Regions from separate parts of the Dysosmobacter acutus genome, predicted to be linked through region 2. Evidence: predicted binding sites of a transcription regulator. Region 2 holds the regulator's gene; the other holds the start of a gene.

Region 1 (9,249 bases), 930 kb from region 2:
CCATGCCGTTCACCGCCCGGGTGATACCGGAACCGGCGATCTCGTACTCCTCCGTCAGCACGCCGGGCCAGTCAATGTTACCGGAGATCTTGCACCGGGGCTGCACCACATCCACCACATTGATGATGCGGGTGGAGTCCCCGGGACGGGCAATGTCAATTTTCAGAGTGTCGAAGCAGGGCTCCCCGGCGGCAAATGCCAGGATATCCTCTTTGTTCACATAGAGGATTCCATCACGGAAGCAGGTCTCGGCTCCGAACTGCAGATCCTTGATCTGGATGGTTTCAACGGTTAACTTCATTGGATCAGACTCCTTATAAAAACTACGCGCCCATCAAAAGGTTGGGTACAAATGTGATAATCGGCGGGAAGAGGTAGGCAAGAATCATGACGGCCAGGACGATCAGCACCACTGGCGCCACGTATTTGACCGCCTCCTTAAACGGGGCTTCAGCGATGTTCATGGACAGGAAGAGATACAGGCCCACCGGAGGCGTCAGGCCGCCCACCACGGTTGCGATGGAGAAGATGACGCCAAACACCAGGGGGTCCACGCCAAGGCTGGTGACAATGGGATATACAATGGGGAGGATGACCGCGGTAGCGGCCAGAGTCTCCATAAAGCAGCCGATGACCAGCATCAGAACAATGATGATCAGCACCACCAGAGTGGGGTCATTGGTGACGGAGAGCATGAAGTTCTTGATGGTGGTGGCCAGGTTCTCACGGGCGAAAATGTAGGAATAGATGTTGGAGATGCCCATAATCATCATCAGCATGGCGGAGGAAGAAGCCGCCCGCTTGAAGATGTTCACCAGGTCCTTCAGGTGCAGCGTGCGGTAAATAAAGAAGCCGCAGATCAGGCCATAGAGGCAGGCAACGATGCCGGACTCGGTGGCGGTAAACACGCCGGAGATGACGCCGCCCACAATGATGAGCGGGGTGATGAGGGCAAAGAAGGCATTTTTAAAGGCCTTCCATACATTTTTCCAGCTGAATGCTCCGCTGCCCGCGTCCACGTTGTGTTTCCCGGCGTACCAGCGGCACAGGATCATCAGGCAGATGCCGATGATGATGCCGGGGATCAGACCGCCGATGAAGAGCTTGCCGATGGAAAAGCCGGTCAGGGAGGCAAACACGATCATGTTGGTGCTGGGGGGAATGATGGGGCCCAGGGCGCCGGAACCGGCGATCAGGGCGGCGATGAAGGAGCGCTTGTAGCCGGCGGCCCTGAGTTCAGGGACCGTCAGGGAGCCCACCGCGCTCATGGTGGCCGCACCGGAGCCGGAGATGCCGGCAAAGATCATGTTGGCCAGCACGGAAACCATGCCGAGGCCGCCGCGGACCTGAGAAATGCAGGCGCGGCAGAAGTCCAGAATCCGCTTGGACAGCTTGGCGCCGCCCAGGATCTCACCGGCCAGGATAAAGAGGGGACCGGCCATCAGAGAAAAGGAGTTCATGCCGCGGACCGCCTGCTGCACGGCCATAAAGGGGGCGATGTCGCTGCCGAACAGAATGGCCAGCAGGCCGGAGAGGCCGATGGCAAAGCTGACGGGCACGCCCACCACAAGAAATACCAGAAGGGTGACTACTGCAATTGGTATCATTTACTTTTCCCCCTTTGCATACTGCTTGGCCAGCTTGGGAATGGCGCTGGCATAGGAGCAGAGCATCATGACAATTCCAAGAGGCACTGCCGCATAGATGTAGGAATAGGGAATCTGAATGGCGGCGCCTAAGGAGCTTCCGCTCTTTTGCACCAGGGCGATGGAGCCGGGGAAGAACATGATGAGGAACACCACGCAGATCAGCCGGGAGATGACGAACAGGGCCGCCCGGACCTTATTGCTCTTCAAAAAGCTGATGACGATATCCACCGACACGTGGCCGTCCACACGGATGGTCAGAGCGGAGCCGATGAAGGTGAGGTAGATGCCGCAAAAGCGCATGGCCTCCTCCGTCCAGGGGGGAGCGGCGTGGAAGATAAAGCGGCCGAAGACCTGGACGGAGCCCAGAATCAGGATCAGAATAAACAGGGCCATACAGAGGTAGGTCTGTATGTTTTCGATGACGCGGTCGATTTTCAATAGTGTTTTCATTCGCTTACCTGCCTTTCAATTGGAAGATGCGTGCGCACGAACGAGTCCGGTGCGCACGCATCACAAGCCGGCAATACTGGCTTTTGCTGGACCTTAGCCGTTCAGGGCTTCCATCTGAGCAATCAGATCGGCCTGGCCGTATTCATCTGCATACTTATCATAGATGGACTGGCAGGCGTCTCTCATGCGCTGGCGCTCCGCGTCGGAGACCTCATTGATCTCAACGCCGGCGTCGGCAATGGTCTTCTCCGCCTCGATGCCCAGGGCCTCACGGTCCGCCAGCTGCTTGGCCTGATTCTCTGCCAGGCACTCAACCAGAATCTGCTGCAGGTCCTCGGGGATGGAATTCCACTTGTCCTCGTTGATCAGGACGATGTAAGCCTGGCTCAGGTGACCGATCTTGGACATGTACTTGCCGATCTCCTGCAGGTTCATGCTCACAAGACCCACGTCATCGGCTTCCACCGCGTCGGCAACGCCCTGCTGCAAAACAGTGTAGGCCTCGCTCCAGGCGGAGGTGACGGTGCTGGCGCCCAGGGCGTTCCAGAGGTTCACGTACATCTCGGTCTCGGGGGTGCGCATCTTCAGACCCTTGATATCCTCCAGGGTGTTGATGGGATGGTTTTTCAGCAGGGGCTGACGGATGCCGTTGGAATAAGTGGTCAGAAGCTTCAGTCCGGTGCCCTCCAGCATCTCGGGAACGGCCTCGGGGATGATCTCATTGATGACCTTGATCTGAGAGGCCAGGTCCTTGTTCAGGAAGGGCAGGTTGAACACGCCAAGCTCAGGCAGGTTCAGCGCGGAAGCCCAGTCAGAGGCGTCGGCAAAGGTGATGTCCAGGGTGCCCATGGTGACCTGCTCCATCATCTCGCGGGCGGAGCCCAGCTGGCTGGCGGGATAGATGTTGAGCTGGATACGGCCGCCGGAGCGCTCTTCCACCAGGGGCTTGAGCTCTTCCGGAGCAATGTAAAGCGCGTGGCCGGGGTTCTGAATGTGGCCGAATTCCAGGACCACCTCAGGCTCGCCGGAACCGCCGGAGCTGCCCGAGGAAGCGGAGCCAGAGGAGCTTCCGCCGCTGGCAGCGCCGCCGCCACCGCCGCCACAGGCGGCCAGCATGCACACGCAGAGCAGTGCAGACAGAGTTGCAACAATCTTCTTTTTCATAGTGTACCTCCCATAATTCAACAAACGTCTTTTATTTTCAGGCCTGTTTACAGCCTTACTTGTCCGCAGGTGATGGAGAAATTGCTTCCCGTGGTGGCCCGGCCCAGATCGCTGCAGAGCATGGCGGCCCAGTTGCCGATCTCTTCGATCTCAAGGAGCCGGTGGGTGGGGATCAGGTCCGCAAAGTAGTTGTAGCCGCCCTCCTCATCCGTGCCCAGCTGCTCGGCCATGCGGGCGATGGAGTTTACCATCATGGGGGTCCGGACAAAGCAGGGGCAGATGGCATGGACCAGGATATTGTCCTTGGCCAGCTCGTTGCCCCAGATGCGGGTGAGGTGGGAGACGGCGGCCTTGGAGGCGGAATAGGCGCTGTAGGTTTCGGTGGTCAGGAACGCCTGAGAGGAAGAGGTGTTGACGATGCGTCCCCAGCCGGCCTTCTTCATGTAGGGCACGGCGTGCTTGGTGCAGATGACCACGCCGTGGATGTTGATGTCCGAGACCTTCCGGAACCGGTCCATATCCAGGTCCTGAACCAGGTCCTTATAGATGATGCCGGCGTTGTTGCAGAGGATATCCAGTTTGCCGTACTTCTCCGCGATTTTGGCAAATACCTCCTTCACATTCTCCTCGTCGGTCACGTCCATGATCATGCGGTCGATGTCCGGGCAGAGCGTATGCTCGGCGCCCTCCTGGTCCGGCTTGAAGACAATGTCGGTTGCCACAACCGTGGCTCCGGCGTCACAAAGGGCATTGGCGATTCCAAGGCCGTTTCCCTGGGCCGCCCCGGTGACCACGGCCACATGGCCGCTGAGATCAAAGAGTTTTGCAAAGCGGTTTAGATTTTGCATGAGCGGGTACTCCCTTCCGTCTTTTATTTTTACAGTCCCCGATAGGTTCTTCCTAACTTGTCAGCCACCAAAATGGCGTTGTACACCGACTCGGTGGTGACCAGGAAGGGCTCCTGATGGACCAGCGGGCCGTCGGCGGTCTTGCGGGCGATGGCCATGACGTTTTCATAGGTGGGCTCCACATTCAGCTGCTCCAGCGTGACAGGCAGCCCGATGTCCACCATGAACCGCATCACCTGATCCACAGTCTCCGTGGGCGTGTTCTCCAGCACCATCTGGCAGACCACGCCGAAAGCCACCTTCTCGCCGTGGAGGTAGGCATGGGTGGAGGCAAGGGCGGTCAGGCCGGAGTGGATGCCGTGGGCGGTGGACAGGCCTGTGTTCAAAAAGCCCAGGCCGCTGAGCAGCGTGTTGGCCTCGATGACATTTTCCAGCGCCTCCGTGACAACGCCCTGTTCAAGGGCGGTCAGGGCGCTGCGCCCGTCGGCAAAGAGAATGTCCCAGCAGGACCGGGCGATGGCCATACCGGCCTTGCAGCGGCGGTGGCCGGAGCCGATGTAGTTGGGGGAGTCGGACTGGTCGCAGGCCAGCGCTTCCGGATAGGTGGCCAGGGCGTCGCCCATGCCGGCCACAAAGAGGCGCTTGGGCGCCTTAACGATGATCTCGCTGTCCACCAGCACCAAATTGGCGTTGTGCTTCATCTTGCGGGACCCAATGTATTCGCCGCCGGCTGTGTAAACCACCGCGATCTCGCTGACCGGAGCGTCGGTGGAGGCGGAGGAGGGGACGATGATCACAGGCACGTCCATGGTGTCGGAGCAGAGCTTGGCGGTATCCAGCGTCTTGCCGCCGCCCACGCCCACAATCAAAGAGGCGTTGTGCTCTTTTGCGACCTTGCTGATGTGAGCGACCTCCTCGTCGCAGCACTCGCCCTGAAACTGGATGGAGACAAAGCTGGTCTCAGCGCCCTGGTAGGCCTTTTCCAGCTGTGCGTTCAAAGTCGGGTAGAGGAAACTGTCGATCAATACACAGGCGTTCCCATAGGCGGCCGTATACTCCGGCAGGTGATTGAACTCGCCCGGCCCCTGTATGTATCTGAGGGGACTTCCGAAAGCTCTTGTCGTGGAATTCACCATACTCCGTAGCGCGCTGCTTGACGCGCGCATACCCTCCTGTTCCATTTTTAAAGTTTTAACAGCTTTCTCAAACGGAAAGCGATTGAAGTTATCTCTACTATAGTCACATTGAAAAATATTTTCAATAATAATTTTCAAACTCTTTACATTTTCTATGTTCTTCATGAAAATCCCAAGAGGCAATTGGATGAAATACACAAGGAACGGTTGATAACTCAATCGAATTTGTGGAAAAAATCAGATCAAAGAAAAATATTGCATCAAAATAAAGCGATATCCTTTGCGAAAAAACCAATAGTAAAAGAAAAAAAGGGGAGAAATAAGGCATTATGAATAAAAAGGTAAAAAACGGCACTAAAAGTGGGAAATACTGGATTCAATGCGAAAACTATTTTTAAGTTGATGACAAAGCGCTAAGAAATCACCAAAAAATATTCAAAAGAAAAATTATTTTCAAAATGATTTTTACCATAAAAGTTTATGCGCCAGCCGGATGGTCCATGCCTTAATTATTGCCCCGCTGCAGGCGCACAGGTTGGCGCGTGGCGATGCAGAAGGCCCCGATCAGTTGATCGGGGCCTTCTGCATCGCTTTTGGCGGGGCGCCTTTTCCTGAAAAGGCGGTTATTCGGAAAAGAGGGGGGTGGAGAGATACCGCTCACCGGTATCGGGCAGCAAGGCCACAATGGTTTTGAACCGGTTCTCCGGACGCCTGGCCAGCTGGATGGCGGCCCAGACCGCCGCACCGGAGGAGATGCCTACCAGCACGCCCTCCCTGCGGCCGATGAGCCGAACCGTGGAAAAGGCATCCTCATTCTCCACCGGAAGGACTTCGTCATAGATGGATGTGTTCAGCACGTCCGGCACAAATCCCGCGCCGATGCCCTGGATTTTATGGGGTCCCGCCGTACCCCCGGTGAGCACCGGAGAAGCGGCGGGTTCCACCGCCACCACCCGGACAGCGGAGTTTTTGGACTTGAGATACTGTCCCGCGCCGGTGATGGTGCCGCCGGTGCCGATGCCGGATACGAAGATATCCACTGCGCCGTCCGTATCTTCCCAGATTTCCGGGCCGGTGGTGGATTGGTGGACGGCCGGGTTGGCCGGGTTGGTAAACTGGCCGGGAAGAAAGCTGTTTGGAATGGATTTGGCCAGCTCCTCGGCCCTGGCAATGGCGCCGTTCATTCCCTTGGCCCCATCGGAGAGGATGACCTCCGCGCCATAGGCCTTCATCAGCTGCCGGCGCTCCACGCTCATGGTCTCCGGCATAACAAGGAGGATGCGGTAGCCTCTTGCAGCTGCCACAGAGGCCAGGGCGACGCCGGTGTTGCCGGAGGTGGGCTCGATGATGACGGATCCGCTTTTCAGCCGCCCGTCTGCCTCCGCATTGTCGATCATGGCCTTTGCCACCCGGTCTTTTACAGATCCCGCCGGATTAAAGTACTCCAGCTTTCCAAGGATGCGGGCCTCCAGCTTCAATTCCCGCTCTATATGGGTCAGCTCCAGCAGCGGTGTCCTGCCGATCAGCTGGTCCACGGATGTATAAATGTGATTCATAGTAATCTCTCCCTGTCAAATCAAATATATGGGCGCATGAACTCCTTTGACAGGGACATCGGCCCATCCGGCGCGGAAAAGCAGGCCGGAGCATGGAAAATGAGCGGTCCATTCAAATACCAACCTTTCAAACAGGTTACAGGGAGCATACAACATAAATCATAGTTTGTCAATAGGAAATATAGAGTTAATTCGGATAATCTGCCTTGAAAAGCAGATACCGGAGGAGGGACGGAGGAGATGATGCACACAAACAGGCAGCGTGCGCTGGGAAGCGCGGCCGACCTGACAAACCTGACGGCCTACGCTGGGGTTGGCATCCACCTGATAGACCGGAACTGCACTTATTCACTTTTCATACTTTTAAGCATGGACTTATACTTGCTATCGTTGACAAATGAGAATAGTATGGATGGCACTGCAAGTGCAGACAATAGTAGGCATAGTGTAGCGGTACTGACATCAGCGGAGAAATAAGCCACAGCCCTGTTCAATATAAGCCAGGGAACTCCAAGCAGCAACCATGACACCCCTTGACTGTGAATATAGGACTCTGTCCAGTCGTGTCCCCTGTATTTAACTGGTATAATTTGAAATCCAAATACGCCAGCAATTCCATAGATTGACCAAAACAGGCTCAATGCAAAAATGACATCCATCAAAATTACCCCCGTTTAACTTCCGATTTGCCACTCTGTTGTTTACAAATAGTATATCATAAGGGGGGCCATAAATCCACTTTCCTTGCCTTTCGTTTGACTGAAGGAGCGCCGGGGCCGTTTCCGGGATTTCCTGCCTGCTCCCGCTGTTTGGCGACCTCCACGACTTCTGCCTCCCGGGGGCCAAAGGCCCGCTTCACCCGCTCAAAGCCGGCGGAGATCCGCCGCAGGGCCCTGGTCTCCGCCTCCATTAAGCGGTCAGATAGATGGGCGCTGTTCTCCTCCGCCCGGGTATATATCACTTGGCGTAAAATAAAAAAAGCCGCCCTGCTGAACGAAAAGTTCAGCAGGGCGGCTTTTTTGTCCTTTTGTGACGATTCCCCTTGCACATACCGGGCCGACGCAAATCATATCAATCCGGTATCAAGGGCGGCAGTGACGGAAAAAGCCTGTATTCATGCGGGTTTGCACCCTTTCGGACTTCATTCCCATTCAATGGTGCCGGAGGGCTTCGGCGTCAGGTCGTAGAGGCAGCGGTTGACGCCCGCCACCTCGCTGGTGATGCGCCGGGTGATCTTCTGGAGAAGGGAGAAGGGCACATCCTCCACCGTGGCGGTCATGGCGTCCACGGTATTTACGGCCCGCAGGATCACCGGCCAGTCGAAGGTCCGCACGCCGTCCCGCACGCCCACGGACTTAAAGTCGGGCACCACGGTGAAATACTGCCACACCTTGCCCTCCAGGCCGGCGTTGGCAAATTCCTCCCGCAAAATGGCGTCGGATTCCCGCACCGCCTCCAGGCGGTCCCGGGTGATGGCGCCCAGGCAGCGCACTCCCAGGCCGGGGCCGGGGAAGGGCTGGCGGTAGACCATGGAATCCGGCAGGCCCAGGGCCTTGCCGCAGGCGCGGACCTCGTCCTTAAAGAGCATCTTCAAAGGCTCCACCAGGGCGAAATCCAGATCCTCCGGCAGGCCGCCCACGTTGTGGTGGGACTTGACCGCCTTGACGGTCTTGGTGCCGCTTTCAATGATGTCGGGATAAATGGTTCCCTGGCCTAAGAAGCGGATGCCGTCCAGCTTCCGGGCCTCTTCCTCGAAAACGCGGATAAACTCTGCGCCGATGATCTTGCGCTTGCGCTCCGGGTCGTCCACGCCGGCAAGCTTGTCCAAAAAGCGGTCCACAGCGTCCACATAGACCAGATTGGCGTCCATCTGGTGGCGGAAGACCTCGATCACCTGCTCGGGTTCGCCCTTGCGGAGCAGGCCGTGGTTCACGTGGACGCAGGTGAGCTGCTTGCCGATGGCCTTGATGAGCAGGGCGGCCACCACGGAGGAGTCCACGCCGCCGCTGAGAGCCAACAGCACCTTCTGATCGCCCACCTGGCGGCGGATCAGCTCCACTTGGTCGGCAATGAAGTTGTCCATGGTCCAGTTGGCCTCGGCGCCGCAGGTGTGGAAGACAAAGTTGGAGAGGGCCTTCTTCCGCTCCGATTCGTCGGCGCTCCAGGGGGCCTCCCCCTTGTGGTCGGCGGAGAGAACCGGCAGGCCGCAGTTGAGAAGGTCCGCCGAGACGTCGATGGTGACGCCGTCCACCACCCGGTTGGGGCCGCCGTTGAGGATCACGCCCTTTACGTTGGGGAGGGCCTTGAGCTCCTCCAAGGTGAGATCGTGGGGGTGAATTTCGCTGTAAACGCCAAGAGAGCGAATTTCACGGGCAAGACGGGGGTTTTCCTCGCTGCCCAGGTCCAAAATGACAATCATGTCCTGCTTCATTGCAGTCCTCCTTAG
Region 2 (9,249 bases):
CATTTGCTTTTCAAACGCTCTGCCTGAACCGCGCCCGCTCACTTTCTTACAATACTTCTTCATGTTCTTTTCATCCTTTGACATACTACCCCTCTTTTCTTATCCCGCGGTTTCGTTCCTCCGTTTTCAAACAGCGCTCTATCGACATATCCTCTCCCTGCTGCTTGACGGTCAATAGGCGCCCCGTCCCTCTGCGGCCCGGCTCACCATCTCTTCCTCACCTTCCGCATCAAGCAGCCACGCCACGTCCACTTTCAGTATTTCCGCCAGAGTGCGCAGCTCGTAATCCGCTATGATCCGGTCCCCCATCTCCATCCGGCTGATGGTATCCCGCTCAAGGCTGACTCCACGGATCTGAAGCTGTGCCGCCAGCTCCGTCTGCGACAGCTTCAGCGCTCTTCTTGCCTTCCGGACGCGGGACCCCGAGACGTTTTTCATCCCGTGATACGTAAAAATCTTCATGTTTCCTCATCCTTTCTGTGGGAATGTCCTGCATTTTTTTGACATTAACACAGAAAAAACACGAAATTGCGCGAATGCTCTGCAAATACTAAAATATTTTCAAACACAGACCCTCTGAGGTTTTGAAACAGCAGAACCGTATACGATGGTGAAGCGTTTGACAAAAATAGAGGAGAGGTCATCTGTACACTTTTTTTTATATGTACTTCAATAAAAAAACCTGGCCCTTGAAGCCTCCTCTTCAAGGGCCAGGTATGGGTCATCCTGGCAAAATACCCGGTGGACGCAGAGTTCCTCTTTATGAAACTCTGCGTCCACCGGGTATTTCTGATATGGTACGCCCGACTGGATTCGAACCAGCGGCCTTTAGAGTCGGAGTCTAACGCTCTATCCAACTGAGCTACGGGCGCGCATCTTTGTAAAGGATAGCACATAAAACCAAATCTGTAAAGAAAAATTTTTCAAAAAAAGATTGTTAAAAAATTTGACAAACTTGCTCCTTTTGCGATAAACTGAATACGGAAATTTACTTTATTGCAATGTTGTCAATTTGTGCATCTTTTTACCAGACGCAGGTAGGAGTAATCATATGAAAAAGCAGAACATATCCGACGCCGTGATCCGGCGCCTTCCCAGGTATTACAGACATCTGAACGATCTGTGCAACAAAGGTGTCATTCGCATCTCCTCGCATTCCCTGGGTGTGAAGATGGGGATCACTGCCTCTCAGATCCGGCAGGATTTCAGCTGTTTCGGTGAGTTCGGCCAGCAGGGATACGGCTACAATGTGGAGGAATTGCGCTCCGAAATCGGACACATCCTGGGCGTGGACCAGAGCCATCATCTGATTATGATCGGCGTGGGCAACTTAGGTCACGCCCTGCTCCAGAATTTTCGGTTCTCCCAGTGCGGCTTCACCGTGGATGCGGCCTTTGATATTGCGCCCTCCATCATCGGAACGGACATCAACGGCGTACATATTTATCATATGGACGAGTTGGAGGACTATATCCGCGCCCATAAGGTGGACGTGGTCTCCCTCACCGTGCCCAAATCCATTGCCCAGGATTTGGCGGACCGCCTGACAGCCCTTGGTATCCGCGGGTTCTGGAATTTTACCAACTTAGAGCTTGTCTCCTCCAACCCGGAAGTCAAGATCGAGAACATCCACTTTTCCGACAGTTTGCTGACGCTCAGCTACCGGATCGTCAATCCGTAAACGGAAGGAGTCCTATGAACAAAAGAGCACTGGGGCCCATTGCCTTTCTGGCCGCGGCCTGCTGTATTTTGGCAGCACTGGCCAGCGGAGGAGACAGCTCCGATCCGCTGGTCTCCCTCTCCTATCTCAACGGTGCCTTTACCGACAAGGTCAACAGCGCAGTGGATGCCCGGCTGAATGCGTCCGGCCAGACAAGTGCCGACGGAGGCGCCTACGCCGCATCCACACAGGAAATCCGCCTGAAGGAAGGGGACGTGTTGGGCGGCAGCACCGGCACGGACTGCCTGCTGTTAGCCGGCTCTATGAAAGTCACCTTCCCGTCCGGCGCCGTGGTGGACATCACCACCGGCAAAGAGGTTCCCAGCGGCACGGCTCTGACGGCCAACCACAGATATTTGGTGGCGGAGGATACCACGGCTTCCTTTACCGTCACGTCCAAGACCGCGGTGGTGCACTATGAGGGGCCCTGCCGGTTCACCCTCTCCGACTCCGTGGATTACAATGCCATTGCTTCGGCTTTAAAAGCCCTGCATCTATTTAAAGGAAGCTATACCGGCTATGGTTCCGGCTTTGACCTTGAGATGGCGCCTACCCGCATTCAGGCCCTCATCATGTTTATCCGCGTATTGGGCGAGGAAGAGGAGGCCCTTTCCTATACCGGCCCCATTCCCTTCACCGACATCGCCAAGGGCTCTTTGTCGGAGCACTATGTCTCCTATGCCTATTCGAGGGGCTATACCAACGGTTTCACCGCCACGCTTTTTAAGCCGGATCAGGCCATCTCCGCCAATCAGTACATGGAGTTTTTACTGCGCGCCCTGGGATACAGCTCCTCTGCCAACACAGACCTCTCGGCCACAATGGCAACGGCCCGCAGCGCCGGTGTCCTCACCGATGCCGAAGCGGCCATGCTCCAGTCAGACACGTTCCTCCGGGCCCAACTGGTGTATGTCTCCTATTACGCCTTGGATGCCGCTTTGAGCGGCGGCTCCGGAACCTTAGTGCAAAAGCTGATGGACAGCGGCGTCTTTACCTCCGATGAACTTCTCTCCGCCAGAGCCATGATAACCGGCAGCCGAATCTTTTAAACCGCCGTGCACCCTTTTCCCACGGCAGCATACTATGAGTTGAGACCGGTTCACCGGTCAAACATTTCATAGGAGGTTCCCGGTATGTGTAATCAGGGCTTCTTTGGCGGCGGCAACAGCTGCTGCTGGATCATCATTCTGTTGATCATCATTTGCTGCTGCTGTGGCGGCGGCAACAGCTGGGGTGGCTGTGGCTGCGGCTGCAACAGTGGCTGCGGCTGCAACAACGGCTGCGGCTGCAACAACGGTCCCGCCTGCTGCTAAGGGTATTTCACTTTCATAACGGGCTCCCGCGCCTTGCGGCGCGGGAGCTTTGCTGTGTGCTCCGCCGCACCCGGTCCCTGCCGGGCGGCGACAGGCTCCATATTGACAGCCCAACCTGCCGGTGATACGATAAATAGTAACTTTCTGAAACGCACATCAAAATATTCCACAAGATATGGTAAGAGAAATGAGGGCATTCCTGACATGACCATTACAAAAATCCGAAAGCGCGACGGCCGCATGGCAGAGTTTGACCAGGAAAAGATCGCAAGAGCCATTGCCAAGGCCTTTGATGCCACCTATAAGCCGGGCCAGACGGAGGCCGCCCGGCAGCTGGCCGCCGAGGTAACCTCCATCCTGGAGGTGGAGGGGATCGAAGAACCGGAGGTGGAGCACATTCAGGACCTGGTGGAGCGGGTGCTGATGGACAACGGCTATATCCAGACCGCCAAGGCCTATATACTCTACCGCAATGAGCGCAGCCGCGCCCGGGAGATGAACACCCGCCTGATGAAAATATACGAGGACATCACCTATGCCGATGCCATTGACAGCGACATCAAGCGGGAAAATGCCAACATCGACGGCGACACCGCAATGGGCTCCATGCTTAAATACGGCAGCGAGGGCGCCAAGCAGTTCTACCAGATGTTCGTCATGAAGCCGGAGCACGCCAAGGCCCACCGGGAAGGCGACATCCACATCCACGATCTGGATTTTTACACCCTCACCACCACCTGCACCCAGATCGACATCCGCAGATTGTTCTCCGGCGGCTTCTGCACCGGCAGCGGCACACTGCGGGAGCCCAACGACATCTCCTCCTATGCTGCCCTGGCCTGCATCGCCATCCAGTCCAATCAAAACGACCAGCACGGCGGTCAGTCCATCTGCGACTTTGACTACGGCATGGCCATGGGCGTTGCAAAAACCTTTCGGCGCGCCTACCGCCAGAACCTGTGTCGGGCGCTGAGTCTGGAATGTGGTGTGGAGGGCTGCGACGATGCGCTGCGTGAGCTGCAAAATGAGATCAACGAGCAGTCGGGGCTGCGGCCCGCCCTGTCGGACTGCGGCGCCTATCAGCAGGCAGAGCGGCCCGTCCTCATGGAGCGCTTCCACCTTGAAGAGGGCCAGGCTGAGCGGTATCAGTCCTTTGCCTGCCGCCAGGCCGTGCAGGAGACGGAGCGGGCCACCTATCAGGCCATGGAGGCCCTGCTCCACAACCTGAACACCATGCATTCCCGGGCCGGCGCCCAGGTGCCCTTCTCCTCCATCAACTACGGCTGCGACACCTCTCCGGAGGGGCGGCTGGTGATGGAAAAGCTGCTGCTGGCCACGGAGGCGGGCCTTGGCGGCGGGGAAACGCCCATCTTCCCCATCCATATCTTCCGGGTCAAGGAGGGAGTCAACTACAATCCCGGCGACCCCAACTACGATCTCTTCCAGCTGGCCATGCGATGCAGCGCCAAGAGGCTCTTCCCCAATTTCAGCTTTTTGGACGCTCCCTTCAACCTCCGGTACTACAAGCCCGGCCATCCTGAGACGGAGATTGCCTACATGGGCTGCCGCACCCGGGTCATCGGCAACATCTATGACCCGTCCCGGGAAATCTGCAACCGCCGTGGCAACCTGAGCTTTACCACCATCAACCTGCCCCGCCTGGGCATCCGGGCAAAGGGCGACATCGAAGTCTTTTTCGACTCTTTAGACCGGATGCTGGACCTTTGCGTGGAACAGCTGATAGAGCGATTTGAGATCCAGTGCCGCAAACATGTGCGCAACTACCCCTTTTTGATGGGCCAGGGCGTTTGGCTGGACTCGGAGCGGCTGGGCTGGAACGACGAGGTGCGGGAGGTGCTCCGCCACGGCACGCTGTCCGTTGGCTTTATCGGCCTGGCGGAGACATTGGTGGCACTCACCGGCCATCACCATGGGGAGGACGAACGCTCGGAGCGGCTGGGCCTTGAGATTGTGGCCCATATGCGCTCCAGAATGGACGAGGAGTCCCGGAAACGGGGACTGAATTTCACGCTGCTGGCCACACCGGCCGAAGGCCTTTCGGGTCGGTTTGTGAAGATTGACAAGCAGCGCTTCGGCATTCTCCCCGGCGTCACCGACCGGGACTACTACACCAACAGCTTCCACATCCCTGTCTACTACCCCATCTCCGCCTTCCGGAAAATCCAGTTGGAGGCGCCTTACCACGCCCTGACCAACGCCGGACACATCAGCTACGTCGAGTTGGACGGCGATCCGGTGCAGAATCTGGAGGCATTTGAAAAGGTCATCCGCTGCATGAAGGAGCAGGGCATCGGCTACGGCTCCATCAACCACCCGGTGGACCGGGACCCCCTGTGCGGCTACAACGGCATCATCAACGACGAGTGTCCGGGCTGCGGCCGCCGGGAGGACGAGGGCGACATGGGGTTTGAGCGGATCCGCCGCATCACCGGATACCTGGTGGGCACCCTGGACCGGTTCAACGACGCCAAGCGGGCGGAGGTCCGGGACCGGGTGAATCACTCCCTGACGCAGCGCTGAAAGGCGGGATCGGAATGCGTATTGCCGCCACGGTACAGGACTCCATTGTGGACGGGCCGGGCTTTCGATTCACCGTGTTCGTCCAGGGCTGCGGCCGCCGATGCCCCGGCTGTCACAACCCCGAAACCCACGACCCCGCAGGCGGGTCGGAGCACCCGGTGGAGGAGTTGGTGAGTCGGATGCTGTCCAACCCCCTGACCGACGGGCTGACCCTCTCTGGGGGAGAGCCTTTCGAGCAGCCGGAGGAGTGTTTGATGCTGGCCCGGGTCGCCCATGAAAACGGCCTGAATGTGTGGAGCTACTCCGGCTTCACCTACGAGCAGCTGCTCCGGGGCACACCGGCCCAGCAGGCCCTTCTGCGGGAGCTTGACGTGCTGGTAGACGGCCCCTTCCTTCTGGAGCAGAGGACCTTGTCCCTCCCCTGGCGGGGCAGCCGCAACCAGCGCCTGATCTCCGTTCCCCAGAGTCTGGCGACCGGTCAGACGGTTCTCCTCCGGCCATAGGGCCCAATCTATAAAAAAGCCGAGTGAATCTTCACTCGGCTTTTGATTTGACCCCTTGGACCGCTCTTCCCTTTTTTCGGCCCGCCGGGAACTGTGATCCGTCCGGATGGAACTTGTGACAGGTCCCCGCTGTGGGCAGCACGACCGCCGAGGCAGTCAGGTTGAAAAGCGTGTGGAAGACAGCGATCTCCACCGGCGTCACCGGCGCGGCCAGCAGGCCCCGCAGGAGGCACAGGGGCGTCCAGAGTACAGCGCCCACCAGATTGAACCGCAGATGGAACGCCGCGGCCCTCCGGCCCGCTCCGCCGCAGCTCAGGGCAGAGAGCAGTGTGGTGGAGCAGGTCCCCACATTGATTCCCAACAGCAGCGGCACCGCAGCCGCCCGCCGCAGCGTCCCGCCGGCGGCCAGCGCCTGAAGCATGCCCACGCTGACGCTGGAGCTTTGAAGCACACCGGTGAAGGCCGCGCCCGCCAAAAATCCCGCAGCCGGATGCTCCGCCAGAGAAGCCAATCGCAGGAAAAGCGCCGTGTCCCCTATCGGCGCGGCGGCGGCCACCAGGCTCCGCATTCCGCTGAGCAGCAAAAAAAGCCCTGTCAGCGCCGCCCCAGCCGTCCTGTGCCCGCTGGCAAGATACAGCCCCAGTCCGGCCACAGCCAGCAGGGCCAGCACCACCTGTTCTCCATCCGGCACACTCCACCCCAGACACAAAAGCCAGGCCGTGGAGGTCGTCCCCACATTGGCTCCGGCAATGGCCGCGGAAGCCTGGGAAAAGGACAGTAGCCCGGAGTCACAGAGCGAAACCGCCAGCACCGTGGTGGCGGAAGAGGATTGGAGCAGTGCGGTCACCCCAGCTCCAAGCAGAAAGCCGCCCCGTTTGGGCAGCGTATGTAAAGCCCCTCCCTTCTCAAACATCGCCTGCAGGCTTTCCCCCAGCAGCGACATGCCAAAGAGAAACAGCGCCAAAGCGCATAAAATCCCGGTCAGCACCTCCATACAGTCCCTCCATGGGACTCAGGATATGCGCCCTGGAATCGGAAAAGACCTTCCTCAGATAAGCCCCAGGTGTTCTGCCAGGATCTTCACCCCGATGAGGATCAAAATCACACCGCCGGCCAGCTCCGCCCGCTGCTTGTACCGGGTGCCGAAGACATTCCCCACAAATACACCCGCAAAGGACAGCACAAAGGTGGTCAGTCCGATGATGGAGACGGCTGTTCCAATGGTAACGTCCAAAAAGGCAAAGGTGATGCCCACGGCCAGCGCGTCAATGCTGGTGGCCACGGCCAGGATCAGAAGCTCTTTGTAATCCAGCCGCTGATCTGTCTCACACGACACCTCTTCTCCTCCCCCAAAGCTCTCCTTCACCATCTTCCCGCCGATAAACCCCAGCAGCAAAAATGCCACCCAGTGGTCAACGGAGACAATATAACTGGAAAACTGGGACCCAAGCCACCAGCCCAAAAAGGGCATCAGCGCCTGAAACCCGCCAAAAAACAGCGCAATGGCAGCGGTGTGCCTCAGGTTCACCGTCTTCATACAAAGTCCTTTGCACACCGCCACCGCAAAGGCATCCATGGAAAGGCCCATGCCAATCAGAAACAATTCCAGAGCTCCCAAACGTCTTTCTCCTCTCTGTCTATAGAATCACCGGCACGCTGGAGTGGAGCTCCAGGCGGTCCGGGGAAATCAGGCAGTCATATGCCAGTACCCGGACGCCATTCCGGGATGCCTGGCGCAGCGCCTCTCCAAATGCCGGATGGGTGTCGTCGTTGGGCGCCACAGCATGGATGCCCTCCATCTGCACCACAAAAAACAGCGTGGCGCCGTATCCCGCCTCCGCCGCCCGCTGCAGCTCCTCAATGTGCTTGACGCCCCGCTCCGTGGGCGCGTCCGGAAACCGGGCGAATCCGCCCTCTTCCAGTGTGACGCCCTTGACCTCCACAAATTCGGTCCCCTGTTCTGTGTCTATGCGGAAATCGAACCGGGAATGCCCATAGGTGTACTCCGGGTGAATCTCCCGCACTCCGGGCCAGTGGTCCGCCGCCCACTCCCCAAAGACATGGTTGGGCGCCTGGGAGTCCATGTTGATGAGCCGTCCTCCCTTGCGTACCGCAATCAGGTCATAGGGTGTCTTCCGGTTGGGATTCTCCGCTATTTCCAAAAAGACCTCCGCGCCGGGGAGAAGCAGTTCCCGGCAGCGGCCTGTATTTTTCACATGGCAGATCTGGCGCCTGCCCTCCAGGTCCACATAGGCGATGAACCGGTTCGGCCGCTCCAGAAAACGGGCGCGTTTGACATCCCGATACTGCATTTTACCCCGCCTTTCTACCCATACAGAGTGCAAGAACAGTGTCATTTTATCACGGTTTTCTCCAAGAGGAAAGCATAATTTTTGCAAGCTTTCCCCCGTTATTTGTATGTTTCACACAAAAAATTAACACAATTTTGTCAGCACATTAAAAAATTATGTCACGGAAGTCATTGTATTTCGTTCACAATTTTGTTACAATGAATTCAAATTGGCATTAAGGAGGATCAGTCATGGCGTATTCCAATGTGTTCGTATGCCTGCTGGGAATCGGAACCGTATTTTTCGGTCTGATTTGCATCATTGTTCTGGCCACTCTCATGAGCAAGGCATGCGGAGCAAAGGCATCGAAAGTCCCTGCGGCCGCAGCGCCTGCCGCTGCCGCATCCGCCCCCGTACCCGCCGAAGCGTCCATTCCGAATCGGCAGGAGATGATTGCCGCGATTTCCGCTGCCGTGGCGGACGAATTGGGCACCGATATCTCCGCTATCCGCATTCTGTCTATGAAAAAACTTTAAGTAATAGGAGAAGAAGAACATGAAGAAGTACAAAGTCAATGTCAACGGAACCGCCTATGAAATCACCCTTGAAGACATCTCCGGTTCCGCCCCCACCGCTGCTCCTGCTGCTGCGCCTGTTGCCGCTCCCGCGCCGGCCGCTCCCGCTGCCGCGCCTGCTGCTCCTGCCGCCGCTCCCGCCAATGGCGAAAAGGTGGCAAGCCCCATGCCCGGCACCATCCTCTCCATCAATGTCGCTGCCGGCGACGCGGTGAAAAAGGGCCAGGTTCTGATGATCCTTGAGGCTATGAAGATGGAAAACGAGATCATGTGCCCCTGCGACGGCACCATCGCCTCCGTGAATAC

The links. The regulator Rex, encoded in region 2, represses fermentation and respiration genes when NADH is low (regulators of the CRP and FNR family bind a similar motif). The targets are predictions, from matches to a motif close to ATTGTTAANNNNTTAACAAT.
Region 1: a site for Rex is predicted at 5,291-5,310, ahead of KQI82_RS03820 (glycerol dehydrogenase). Genes of this name have one in related genera too.

Annotation. Positions count from the first base shown of each region.
Region 1 is NZ_JAHLQN010000001.1:810,829-820,077, forward strand. It holds gene KQI82_RS03795 (glycine/sarcosine/betaine reductase component B subunit) at 1-301, opposite strand, end outside; gene KQI82_RS03800 (TRAP transporter large permease) at 324-1,607, opposite strand; gene KQI82_RS03805 (TRAP transporter small permease) at 1,608-2,099, opposite strand; gene KQI82_RS03810 (TRAP transporter substrate-binding protein) at 2,193-3,263, opposite strand; gene KQI82_RS03815 (SDR family NAD(P)-dependent oxidoreductase) at 3,311-4,111, opposite strand; gene KQI82_RS03820 (glycerol dehydrogenase) at 4,141-5,247, opposite strand; gene cysK (cysteine synthase A) at 5,871-6,803, opposite strand; gene KQI82_RS03830 (hypothetical protein) at 7,519-7,764, opposite strand; gene guaA (glutamine-hydrolyzing GMP synthase) at 7,945-9,234, opposite strand.
Region 2 is NZ_JAHLQN010000001.1:1,742,739-1,751,987, reverse strand. It holds gene KQI82_RS15770 (hypothetical protein) at 1-84, opposite strand, end outside; gene KQI82_RS08430 (helix-turn-helix domain-containing protein) at 172-462, opposite strand; tRNA gene KQI82_RS08425 (tRNA-Arg) at 796-872, opposite strand; gene KQI82_RS08420 (redox-sensing transcriptional repressor Rex) at 1,052-1,681, shown strand; gene KQI82_RS08415 (S-layer homology domain-containing protein) at 1,696-2,769, shown strand; gene KQI82_RS08410 (hypothetical protein) at 2,854-3,033, shown strand; gene KQI82_RS08405 (anaerobic ribonucleoside triphosphate reductase) at 3,238-5,574, shown strand; gene nrdG (anaerobic ribonucleoside-triphosphate reductase activating protein) at 5,589-6,077, shown strand; gene KQI82_RS08395 (Na/Pi cotransporter family protein) at 6,109-7,071, opposite strand; gene KQI82_RS08390 (manganese efflux pump MntP) at 7,126-7,665, opposite strand; gene sfsA (DNA/RNA nuclease SfsA) at 7,715-8,389, opposite strand; gene KQI82_RS08380 (OadG family transporter subunit) at 8,620-8,904, shown strand; gene KQI82_RS08375 (acyl-CoA carboxylase biotin carboxyl carrier protein subunit) at 8,924-9,249, shown strand, end outside.